Regions from separate parts of the Aliiglaciecola sp. NS0011-25 genome, predicted to be linked through region 1. Evidence: predicted binding sites of a transcription regulator. Region 1 holds the regulator's gene; each other region holds the start of a gene.
The links. Region 1 encodes sigma-54, which starts transcription at its own class of promoters, with help from an activator protein. Its sites were predicted from a motif close to GTTGGCACGNNNNTNGNNT; they were not measured.

Region 1 (3,262 bases):
TGTCCCCTGGACTGCACAACTTGTGCAGTCAGGGGAAAGGATGTCTTTAATTTCCATTAATTAATCTAATATATGTTAATGACGCTTAATTTTTTCCTTGTGCTTGATTACCTGTCGATCAAGCTTATCTATCAATCCGTCAATTGCTGCGTACATATCGTTGTGCTCTGAGGTTGCAAATACTTCGCCTCCGCTAAGATGAACTGTCGCTTCAGCTTTTTGATTAAGCTTCTCGACATTAAGAATGACATGGACATTGTTGATATGATCAAAATGCCTTTCTAGCTTTGTAAATTTATTGTCTACATAATCTCGCAAAGAATCTGTAATTTCTACATGATGGCCAGTAAGGTTAATTTGCATATTAGCGTATTCCTTCTGTTGTTGAGCCTACAGCAGGCTCTTGCGTTGGTTAGACGGTGGGATCGATAAAGACTCCCGGTATTTTGCTATTGTCCTACGGGCGACCTGAATACCTTGGTCTGCCAGTAGATCAGCAATCTTACTGTCGCTAAGAGGCTTGGTAGGAAGCTCTGCTGCGACGAGTTTTTTAATTAATGCGCGAATTGCCGTTGAGGAACACTCTCCTCCAGAATCAGTTGCTACATGGCTGGAGAAAAAGTATTTAAGTTCATAAATTCCTCTAGGTGTATGCATATATTTCTGTGTGGTAACACGGGAAATAGTTGATTCATGCATATCTACCATTTCTGCGACATCATTTAACACCATTGGTTTCATCATTTCAGGTCCATGCTCAAAAAAACCAACCTGCTGCTGAACAATGCAGTTTGCGACTTTGAGTAAAGTGTCATTACGACTCTCTAGACTTTTTATAAACCACTTGGCTTCTTGCATATGCGACCGAATAAATTGACTATCACTGGTGTTTTTAGCGTTCCGGCTCATTGCCGCATATTGCTGATTTACATTCAGCTTAGGCAAACTATCGGGATTTAGCTCAACTTGCCAACGACCATTTTTCTTCATCACTGAAACATCTGGAATGACGTATTCAGATTCACCGATTAACAATGAACTACCAGGGCGTGGATTGAGTGTTTGCAATAACCGCATAGCTTCTCGTAATTCGTCTTCTTTTAGACGAGTTTTACGCATTAAAGTTCGGTAATCTTTACTGCCTAATAAGTCAGCATATTCGCTGATTAATAACTTAGCTTCATTTAACCAAGGGGTGTCAGGTGCAAATTGATTCATTTGTACCATTAAACATTCTTGCGGATTTCTTGAGCCTGAACCAATAGGGTCGAACATTTGAATACGTTTTAAAACGCATTCCACCTCATCAAGTTCAACCTCTTCATGGTCGAGACTAGCAAGAACATCTTCGGTGCTGATAGTGAGGTAACCAGACTCATCAATAGAGTCGATAATTGCGATTGCTATGGCAGTATCAACTTCAGAAAAAGGCGTTAAGCGCATCTGCCACAATAGGTGATCTTGAATATTTTCGGTTGTTTCACCTTGGAAAATTTGGTCGTCATCGCCGCCACTACCACCGCTTATTGAGGCGGGGGCTGAGGAGGCACTGATATATTCGTCCCATGTGCTATCTATGGGTAATTCGTCTGGGATATCTGCTTTTTCTAATGCCTCGTTTGTATCCATGGAATCAGAACTTGCGGATACCGTCTCCTCTGAGAACTTGTCATTACTGTCTGCTAAAGCGGAATCCCCAGTAGGGATATCTGAACCGTCTTCTACTTCTAAAAGTGGATTCGATTCTAACGCTTCCTGTATTTCCTGTTGTAAATCCAGCGTTGATAATTGCAATAGACGTATAGCCTGTTGCAATTGAGGCGTCATTGTTAGTTGCTGGCTGAATTTTAATTGTAACGAGGGTTTCATTTAGTTTTTTTATTCTTACTTGTTTAGCCACAAAGCTTTGGTTAAAAACAACATACCTCTACTATAGCTTGAATTGCTCGCCAAGGTATACATCTCTGACTTGTTGATTATTTAAAACTTCTTCTGCGGTTCCAGAAGCTATCAATTCACCATGACTCACAATATACGCTTTTTCACACACGTCTAGCGTTTCACGCACATTATGATCAGTTATTAATACACCAATACCTCTATCGCGTAGGTGTTGAATTATTTTTTTTATATCGTTTACTGAAATCGGGTCAACACCAGCAAAGGGTTCATCCAATAGAATAAACTCAGGGGCGGCCGCTAATGCACGAGCGATCTCGACTCTTCTGCGCTCCCCGCCTGATAAACTCATGCCAAGGCTGTTACGAATATGGTTAATATTGAATTCATCCAATAATGCATCCGCTTGCTCTTCTCGCTGATCAGAACTTAATTCTTTTCGGGTTTGCAAAATTGCCATGATATTTTGGTAAACGGTTAACTTACGAAATATAGATGATTCTTGAGGAAGATAACCAATTCCTTTTCGTGCACGGATGTGCATGGGTTGTAAGGTTAACTCGGTCTGATCAATATAAATCTCGCCTTTATCGAGTGGCACTAACCCAACAATCATATAGAAGGTCGTCGTTTTACCAGCACCATTGGGACCTAACAGGCCAACAATCTGTCCAGTAGAAACTTCAATGCTTACATCTCGCACCACTTGCCGAGATTTATAAGACTTCGCTAAATTGGTCGCTTTTAACGTTGCCATTAAGGTTTTTCATCCTGCAACTTGTCTTGCTCTTCTTCAGTTTTTTTAGTGTCGTCAGTTTGCCGATTGCGAATGCTTTCGGGTTGGAAAATGGCAGTGACACCGCCTTCTGCGTTGCCGTCACTTTCTGCTATCAATTGCTCTAATTCCATATTAAATTGAATCGATTCACCTTTAACAAGGCTACTATCCTGATTTAATTCGGCTGCACCATTGAGTGTCAGAGTACGATTCGATACTTCATATTTAATTTCATTGGCCGCGGCGCTAATATTACTGCCATCATCGAGGGTTTGGCTGTATTTTGCTGGTTTACCTCGGGCAATAAAAACTTCTTTACCTTCCCCTAAACCCGCAATAACCTCGACTTCGTCAGCCAAAATTTCAAGGCTACCTTGGGTGATTTTGACGTCTTTTCTAAATATCGACGTTTTGGTTTTGCCATCAAAAAAATTCGACTTTGAGTCAACTTTGATTGGCAAGCTAAAATCGTTCTCACCGGCAATAATAGCGGCGCTGAACATTAAGCTAATAAATAAAGCGCTAACGCGGCGCATATTGAGTTTGCACATGATTTTTAAGTTCATATTCCTGTGTAGTTAAATT
Region 2 (3,262 bases), on a different contig from region 1:
GTTACGAATACCCATACAAAGATTGTGATAGCACCGATGATTTGACCAGAGAAAGAAGAACCATCATTTGTAATAGGTACTAGTAGAAGTCCTAAAAGACCTACCACACCGTGAACAGAGATAGCACCTACTGGATCATCAATTTTCATTTTATCTAGAGCAACAATGCTTCCAACTACCAATAGACCGCCGATAGCTCCGAACAAAGTAGCTTGCAGTGGAGTTGGAGTAGAAGGCTCTGCAGTAATAGCAACCAAACCAGCTAACGCACCGTTTAAAGCCATAGTAAGGTCAGCTTTACCAAACAAGATACGCGCTAGAATAAGTGCAGCAACTAGGCCACCAGCAGCAGCAGCGTTAGTATTCATAAATACTACAGCAACAGCATTAGCACTTTCTACAGTAGCTGTCGCAAGAACAGAACCACCGTTGAAACCAAACCAACCCATCCACAGGATAAATGTACCTAATGTTGCTAACGGTAAGTTAGCGCCTGGAATCGCATTAATTTTGCCATCGGCAGTATATTTACCTTTACGAGCACCTAGTATCAACACACCAGCTAAAGCAGCTGCAGCACCGGCCATATGTACAATACCTGAACCAGCAAAGTCAGAGAAACCTAGGTCACCAAGTGTATACATACCGAATACAGAAGCGCCACCCCAAGTCCAAGAACCTTCCATTGGATAGATGAAACCAGTTAAGATTACGGCAAATGCAAGGAAAGACCACAATTTCATACGCTCAGCGACCGCGCCTGAAACGATTGACATTGCAGTTGCAACAAATACTACTTGGAAGAAGAAGTCTGCTGAAGGAGCATAGGTAGCAGGTTCTGCTTCACCCGTTGCGCCGTCACCTACGATTCCGCTAAGGAACAATGTGAAGTCGTCTCCACCGTACATAATTGAGTAGCCACATACCATATACATGATACAAGCGACTGCGTACAAAGTAATGTTTTTAGTTAATATTTCAGTGGTGTTTTTAGCACGCACTAAACCGGCTTCTAGCATTGTAAAGCCAGCTGCCATCCACATGACTAAGGCGCCACATATCAAAAAGTAAAAGGTATCTAGTGCATACCCAAGTTCGAATGTAATTTCCATGATTTTCTCCTGCCCTGCTACTTAAATGGCTTCGCCGTCAGTTTCACCCGTACGGATACGTACTGCATGCTCTAAGTCATACACAAATACTTTTCCGTCTCCAATCTTGCCCGTTTTCGCTGCGCTAACAATAGCTTCAACTAAACGTTCAACATGATCGTCTTGAACCGCAATTTCCAGTTTAACTTTTGGTAAAAAGTCCACTTGGTATTCTGCACCACGGTACAATTCGGTATGACCTTTTTGACGTCCAAAGCCTTTCACTTCAGTGACAGTCAAACCATCAATGCCAATCTCTGAAATGGCTTCGCGAACATCATCAAGCTTGAAAGGCTTAACTATCGCAGTTACTAGTTTCATTGTGTTACTCCCGGTATTTTGAATTTGTTTTTATTGAAACGCTCCATTCTTAAAACAAGTCTTATGCCACTAATGTTTACACATAAAAATCAAAGACTTAGATTAAAAAAAGCAGATTAAACAGTCAACTTACGCACCAATTGTGTGCAAATACCTATTTTTGCACGTTCTGGGTGCGCTGTCTGGATGTATTTCGAAAGTGTTGCTTTTAGGGAACTAAAGGAGGTACTGCAAGTCTATTGTCGAATCAAGTTCACAAATATTAATGCTGGATAGCGCTCACCTTGGATTTTGAACGTCAACAACACCTTCCAACCAAAACGAAAAACAATTCTCTACGAAAAGTGTTGTTTATTTCCGTGCTTGCTCATGGCCTGATTGGTTGGTGGATTTTGTCTCAACAACGAATTATTATCCCAACAAAAATCGAGCAAGAGGTTTCTGCGATCAACGCCAAACTCGTATTTTTGCCTGCGCCAAAAGTTGTGGAAGAAGCTGCCGAAATCGAAACTGTTGAACCGTTATCTGAACCAGAAGCGCTGGCCAAACCTGATGATAATCAACAAAAACAACAAGCAGACCAAGTTATTGAAGACGTAGAAGTAACTGAAATAGAAGTGTCAGAAACGTTACCACCAGCAGATACCATCGAACCTAATGAAGCGCCCGAAATTGTTGAACAGGTAACACCGCAAATACCCCCTATTGAAAATGATTCAAGACGGGAAGATTTGCCTTCGATTGATTTTCCAGACAAAACTAACACTGACACTCAGGTTGAGACCTCACGAAACTTAGCGCAAAAACATTTGTTAGATCACTCAGCCCAAGCCAATCAACGCATGGCTGAACAGGAGGCGCAGCGCTATCGTCAGCAAAGAGAGTCGCCTGATTTGAATTTACCTAAGTTTGATCCCTTTAAAACGGACGATGAAAAACTAAGAGAAAGTAACTCGGTACGAGTGGATTGCAGCTCAACAGTAAATAAAACCATTGCCGTTTTATCCACCTTTACTGGTGGTAGTTTAGATTGCAGTAAACCGACCGATTTAGCGCCGTTCTTAGACAAACATGTGAAAAAACCAATGCCCCCCAAAGACAAACGTTAATGTCAGTTTTGAATATTAATAATTAACTTTTTGGTTAATTACCAAAAAGCCTTTCCCAAAAGCTCTTGCGCTCTTGGATCTTCGGATTTTTGGTATCACATTTATCGGCTCGTTTCGGCAGCACTTCTAATATGGCTGGCAAACTCATGCTTGTTTGACATCCCGCTTGCGTCGCTCTACCGGTTTGCGGATTAAAATGTGCGATCCCTAAACCTTTAGGGAAGCGACGAACGAGTGACTTAGGTTCTTGCAATAACTGGAAATCCATAAATAATCGCAATGCACCACTGGCACCAGTTAACCCGGTACTTTTGTTATCATCAGTGCCAATCCAACTGGTTACTAATATATTTTTGTCGTAACCACTGAACCAACTATCTCGATAATCATCAGTTGTACCGGTCTTGCCGGCCATATTAATCGTTGGAAAACGCCGTCTAATTTGTTTCGCGGTGCCCTCTAAGGTGACTTTATGCAGCGCGTAATTCATCAAATAAGCTACTTTTTCATCGATGATTCTAGTGGCCTGAGAAGAAAATGAATACATTAATTGGTCATCTGCAGACATGATTGCGTTAACTGTATGAAGAGGGATTTGCACGCCATTATTTGCAATCGTCTGATATACCTGATTGACTTGAATAGGCGATAAATCTAGGGCACCTAATGTCAATGCAGGAT
Region 3 (3,262 bases), on a different contig from region 1:
AGTCTGGAATTCTCACCGGAATAGTTGTGCTCAAAGCCACAGATGAAGAGGTACCATCAGCGTTGACCGGGAAGCCCATTAAGTTATCACCGTTGGAATTAACCACAAAGTTATCTTGATCAAGCTTAAACTGCCCTGCTCGAGTAAATGAAAAATCACGAGAGGTTATTTCAGGAGTCGTGGCAAAAAAACCATTTCCAGTAATCGCCAAATCCAGTGCTGTATTGGTAAACTGAAGACTACCTTGAGAAAATTGCTGAGCAACATCTTGGGTTAAGACACCGTCGCCAACTTTTGTATTACCGGCTGCCAATAGCGACGAAGCATAAACGTCACCGAATTCGGCACGAGATTCTTTAAAACCGACAGTATTTACGTTTGCAATGTTATTTGCAGTGACATCTAGATCTTTTTGAGCAGCTGAAACACCGCTTAATGCTATGTTAAAAGACATCGTTTATTCTCTCCTAAACTAAAGGGCTAACATTTTTTAATTAACCACCGATTTGAATGACATCACTCAAATTGACACTTGTTTCGCCATCCAAATTTAAAATGACACCTTGATTGTTACTCGCAAAACTAACGCTATCTACATGCCTATTGACCGCTGTAGGTAAGGTTGTTGACTCGCCGTTTTGTGTACCTTGTGCATAAACTGCATAATTGCCGGCTGGCAAAGGATTGCCGTTAGCATCTTTACCATCCCAACTAAATTCAATATTACCTGCCGACTGTGTACCAGCATCAATGGTTTTAATTAATTCGCCGGCTTCAGACTCAATGGTAATTTGTAAATCTTGAGTGGTTTGATCGGAAATAACCACCCCGGTTACGCCGTTACTAGTATCGCTTAAATATCCAACGTTACCTTGTAATAAGACATCTTGACCAATAAGGCTGGAAGCCTGTAATGCTTGGTTTGAGGTCATGCTAGAAGCAAATTCAGAAAATTTAGTATTCAGTGAATCAATACCTTCAGAAATACTGAAGCTGGTCATTTGTGATACCATCTGATCGTTATCTACAGGTTTGGTAGGATCTTGATTAGCTAATTGCTCAGTTAGCAAAGAGAAAAAGTCTTCCTGACTTAACCTTTCATTACTGCCATCATCAATAGGCACGGTTTCTTCTTGTACATACAGGTTAGAATCTAATCCTGTCGATTTTGATATTTCCACGTTACTTTCCTCACTAAATCAGTGATTTATTGACCCTGACCAAGTTGCAACACACGTCTGAATATACGTTTTGTAGTGTCTGCCAACTGAACATTGGTTTCATAAGATTTTGACGCTGACATCATGTCTGCCATTTCCTCAACCACATTCACATTTGGCTTGTAGATATAGCCATTACTGTCTGCCATTGGGTGACCTGGGCTGTATTCGATTTGCAGTGGCTTTTGGCTTTCAACAATACCTAATACTTGTACACCTGCGCCTTGAGATTGTGACTCTGTTGCACGTTGCATTTCGGCAGCAAAAACAGGATGGCGAGCCTTGTATGTGGCGTCATAACTACTACTGACGCTATTTGCATTGGCAATGTTACTGGCCGTTGTATTCAATCGAACACTCTCTGCAGACATGCCAGTGCTTGCAATATCCATAACTCTAAATAAACTCATGCGCCTTGCCCTCCAGCTAGTGCTTTTTTCATACCTTTAATCTTGCCAGTCAAAAATTGGATGCTTGCCTGATAGCGCATTCCATTTTCCAAAAAGGCATTACGTTCAGCTTGCACCTCTACCGTATTACCATCACCAGTATCAGGTTGTAATGGAATTCGAAATTCAATACTTGCTTGAGATTGCATTGAACCTTCAAAGTGCTTTTCATGGGTACGTGTCATATTTTGCTGACGATCTTGATTTGCTGATTGCATGGCTTTCTGAAAATCTACACCACGGGCTTTGTATCCTGGCGTATTAGCATTTGCCAAATTTCCAGAAATAACTTCCATAGTTTCGGTTCTAACCTGCATTGCTCGGTCGTGAAGTCCGGTTAATTTATCAAGACTGATTGCCATGTTGTTCTCATCTTAAAAACTCGCTTGTGAGAAATTTAGCAAGGGTTATGCCAAGACATAGGGAGGTGGATACGGATGAACCGTGGATATTACATAACAGTATGTATTAGTTAGCTTTTTTAATATAGAACAGACCGGGATTATTGCGCACCAAAGTGAATAATTGATTCAATTCAGCGATAGATTCAGATGCGCCAAGAAATAAAGCCCCATCGTTTTGCAGGCAAGCGGCAATTTGTTGCAGTATTTTCCGCTTATTGTTTACAGAAAAATAAATCAGCACATTTCGACAAAAAACCACGTCAAATCGGCCTAGCCCAGAATAACTATTTAGTAAGTTCTGAGGTTTAAAATTCACCATAGAGACGATTTCTTTATCCAATTGCATGTGGTTGTTATCGACCGCTTTAAAAAAACGCTCTTTACGTTCCTCCGACAAACCTCTGCTAATCGAAATACTATCAAACTTGCCGGTTTTAGCCCGCTGAAGCATATCAGTTGAGATATCGGTAGCAACAATCTCCACGCCTAACGGGAAGGCTCTAGGATTAGCTCTTTTATATTCTTGAATACACATTGCAATGGAAAATGGTTCTTGCCCGGACGAACAAGCTGCGCTCCAAATTCTCACTTTACGCTTTGCTTTAGAAAGCTCAGTTAACAATCTATTAGATAGAATTTCGAAGGGGTATTTGTCACGGAACCACAAGGTTTCATTAGTAGTCATAGCATCAACGACTTTTTCCCGCATCTTGGGGGAATGGCCGCTATACGCGATCTTCAGTAACTCAGAAATACTTGCCAAGTTTTCTTGGCGAACCAAGGGTCCTAGGCGACTATAAACTAAATAGCTTTTTTTCTCATTTAGTACAATACCGCACTGACGCTCTAAAAAATGCGTAAACTCTAAGAATTCGTGCGGCGCTAATTGATCTAATTTCAAACATTAATTTCCGTAGGTAAAGTAGAGCTTTATTTGTTAAACCATTTTTGCACAGCTGACGCTAGCTCATCTGGGTGAAATTTAGCAATAAAGTCGTCTGCTCCAACTTTTTGTACCATTGCTTGATTAAATACACCGCTTAAAGAAGTATGCAATACTACTTTGAGTTTGCTTAGCTCCGGTGTGTTTTTGATCTCTGCAGTAAGTGTATAACCATCCATTTCCGGCATTTCTATGTCAGACACCAACACACCAACTTTATCGGTGACGTCGCCAGTTTCTGCGGCA

Region 2: the regulator sigma-54 is predicted to act here: its motif matches at 1,525-1,543, upstream of glnK (P-II family nitrogen regulator).
Region 3: the regulator sigma-54 is predicted to act here: its motif matches at 2,068-2,086, upstream of flgB (flagellar basal body rod protein FlgB).

Annotation. Positions count from the first base shown of each region.
Region 1 covers NZ_BAABWR010000020.1:78,067-81,328, forward strand. The annotation lists gene ptsN (PTS IIA-like nitrogen regulatory protein PtsN) at 1-57, opposite strand, end outside; gene hpf (ribosome hibernation promoting factor) at 76-363, opposite strand; gene ABWV72_RS16710 (RNA polymerase factor sigma-54) at 391-1,869, opposite strand; gene lptB (LPS export ABC transporter ATP-binding protein) at 1,931-2,656, opposite strand; gene lptA (lipopolysaccharide transport periplasmic protein LptA) at 2,656-3,213, opposite strand; gene lptC (LPS export ABC transporter periplasmic protein LptC) at 3,200-3,262, opposite strand, start outside.
Region 2 covers NZ_BAABWR010000010.1:114,292-117,553, forward strand. The annotation lists gene ABWV72_RS10525 (ammonium transporter AmtB) at 1-1,112, opposite strand, end outside; gene glnK (P-II family nitrogen regulator) at 1,134-1,472, opposite strand; gene ABWV72_RS10535 (hypothetical protein) at 1,757-2,581, shown strand; gene mrcB (penicillin-binding protein 1B) at 2,616-3,262, opposite strand, start outside.
Region 3 covers NZ_BAABWR010000014.1:6,711-9,972, reverse strand. The annotation lists gene flgE (flagellar hook protein FlgE) at 1-454, opposite strand, end outside; gene ABWV72_RS13110 (flagellar hook assembly protein FlgD) at 495-1,181, opposite strand; gene flgC (flagellar basal body rod protein FlgC) at 1,208-1,630, opposite strand; gene flgB (flagellar basal body rod protein FlgB) at 1,627-2,031, opposite strand; gene ABWV72_RS13095 (CheR family methyltransferase) at 2,138-2,974, opposite strand; gene ABWV72_RS13090 (chemotaxis protein CheV) at 3,004-3,262, opposite strand, start outside.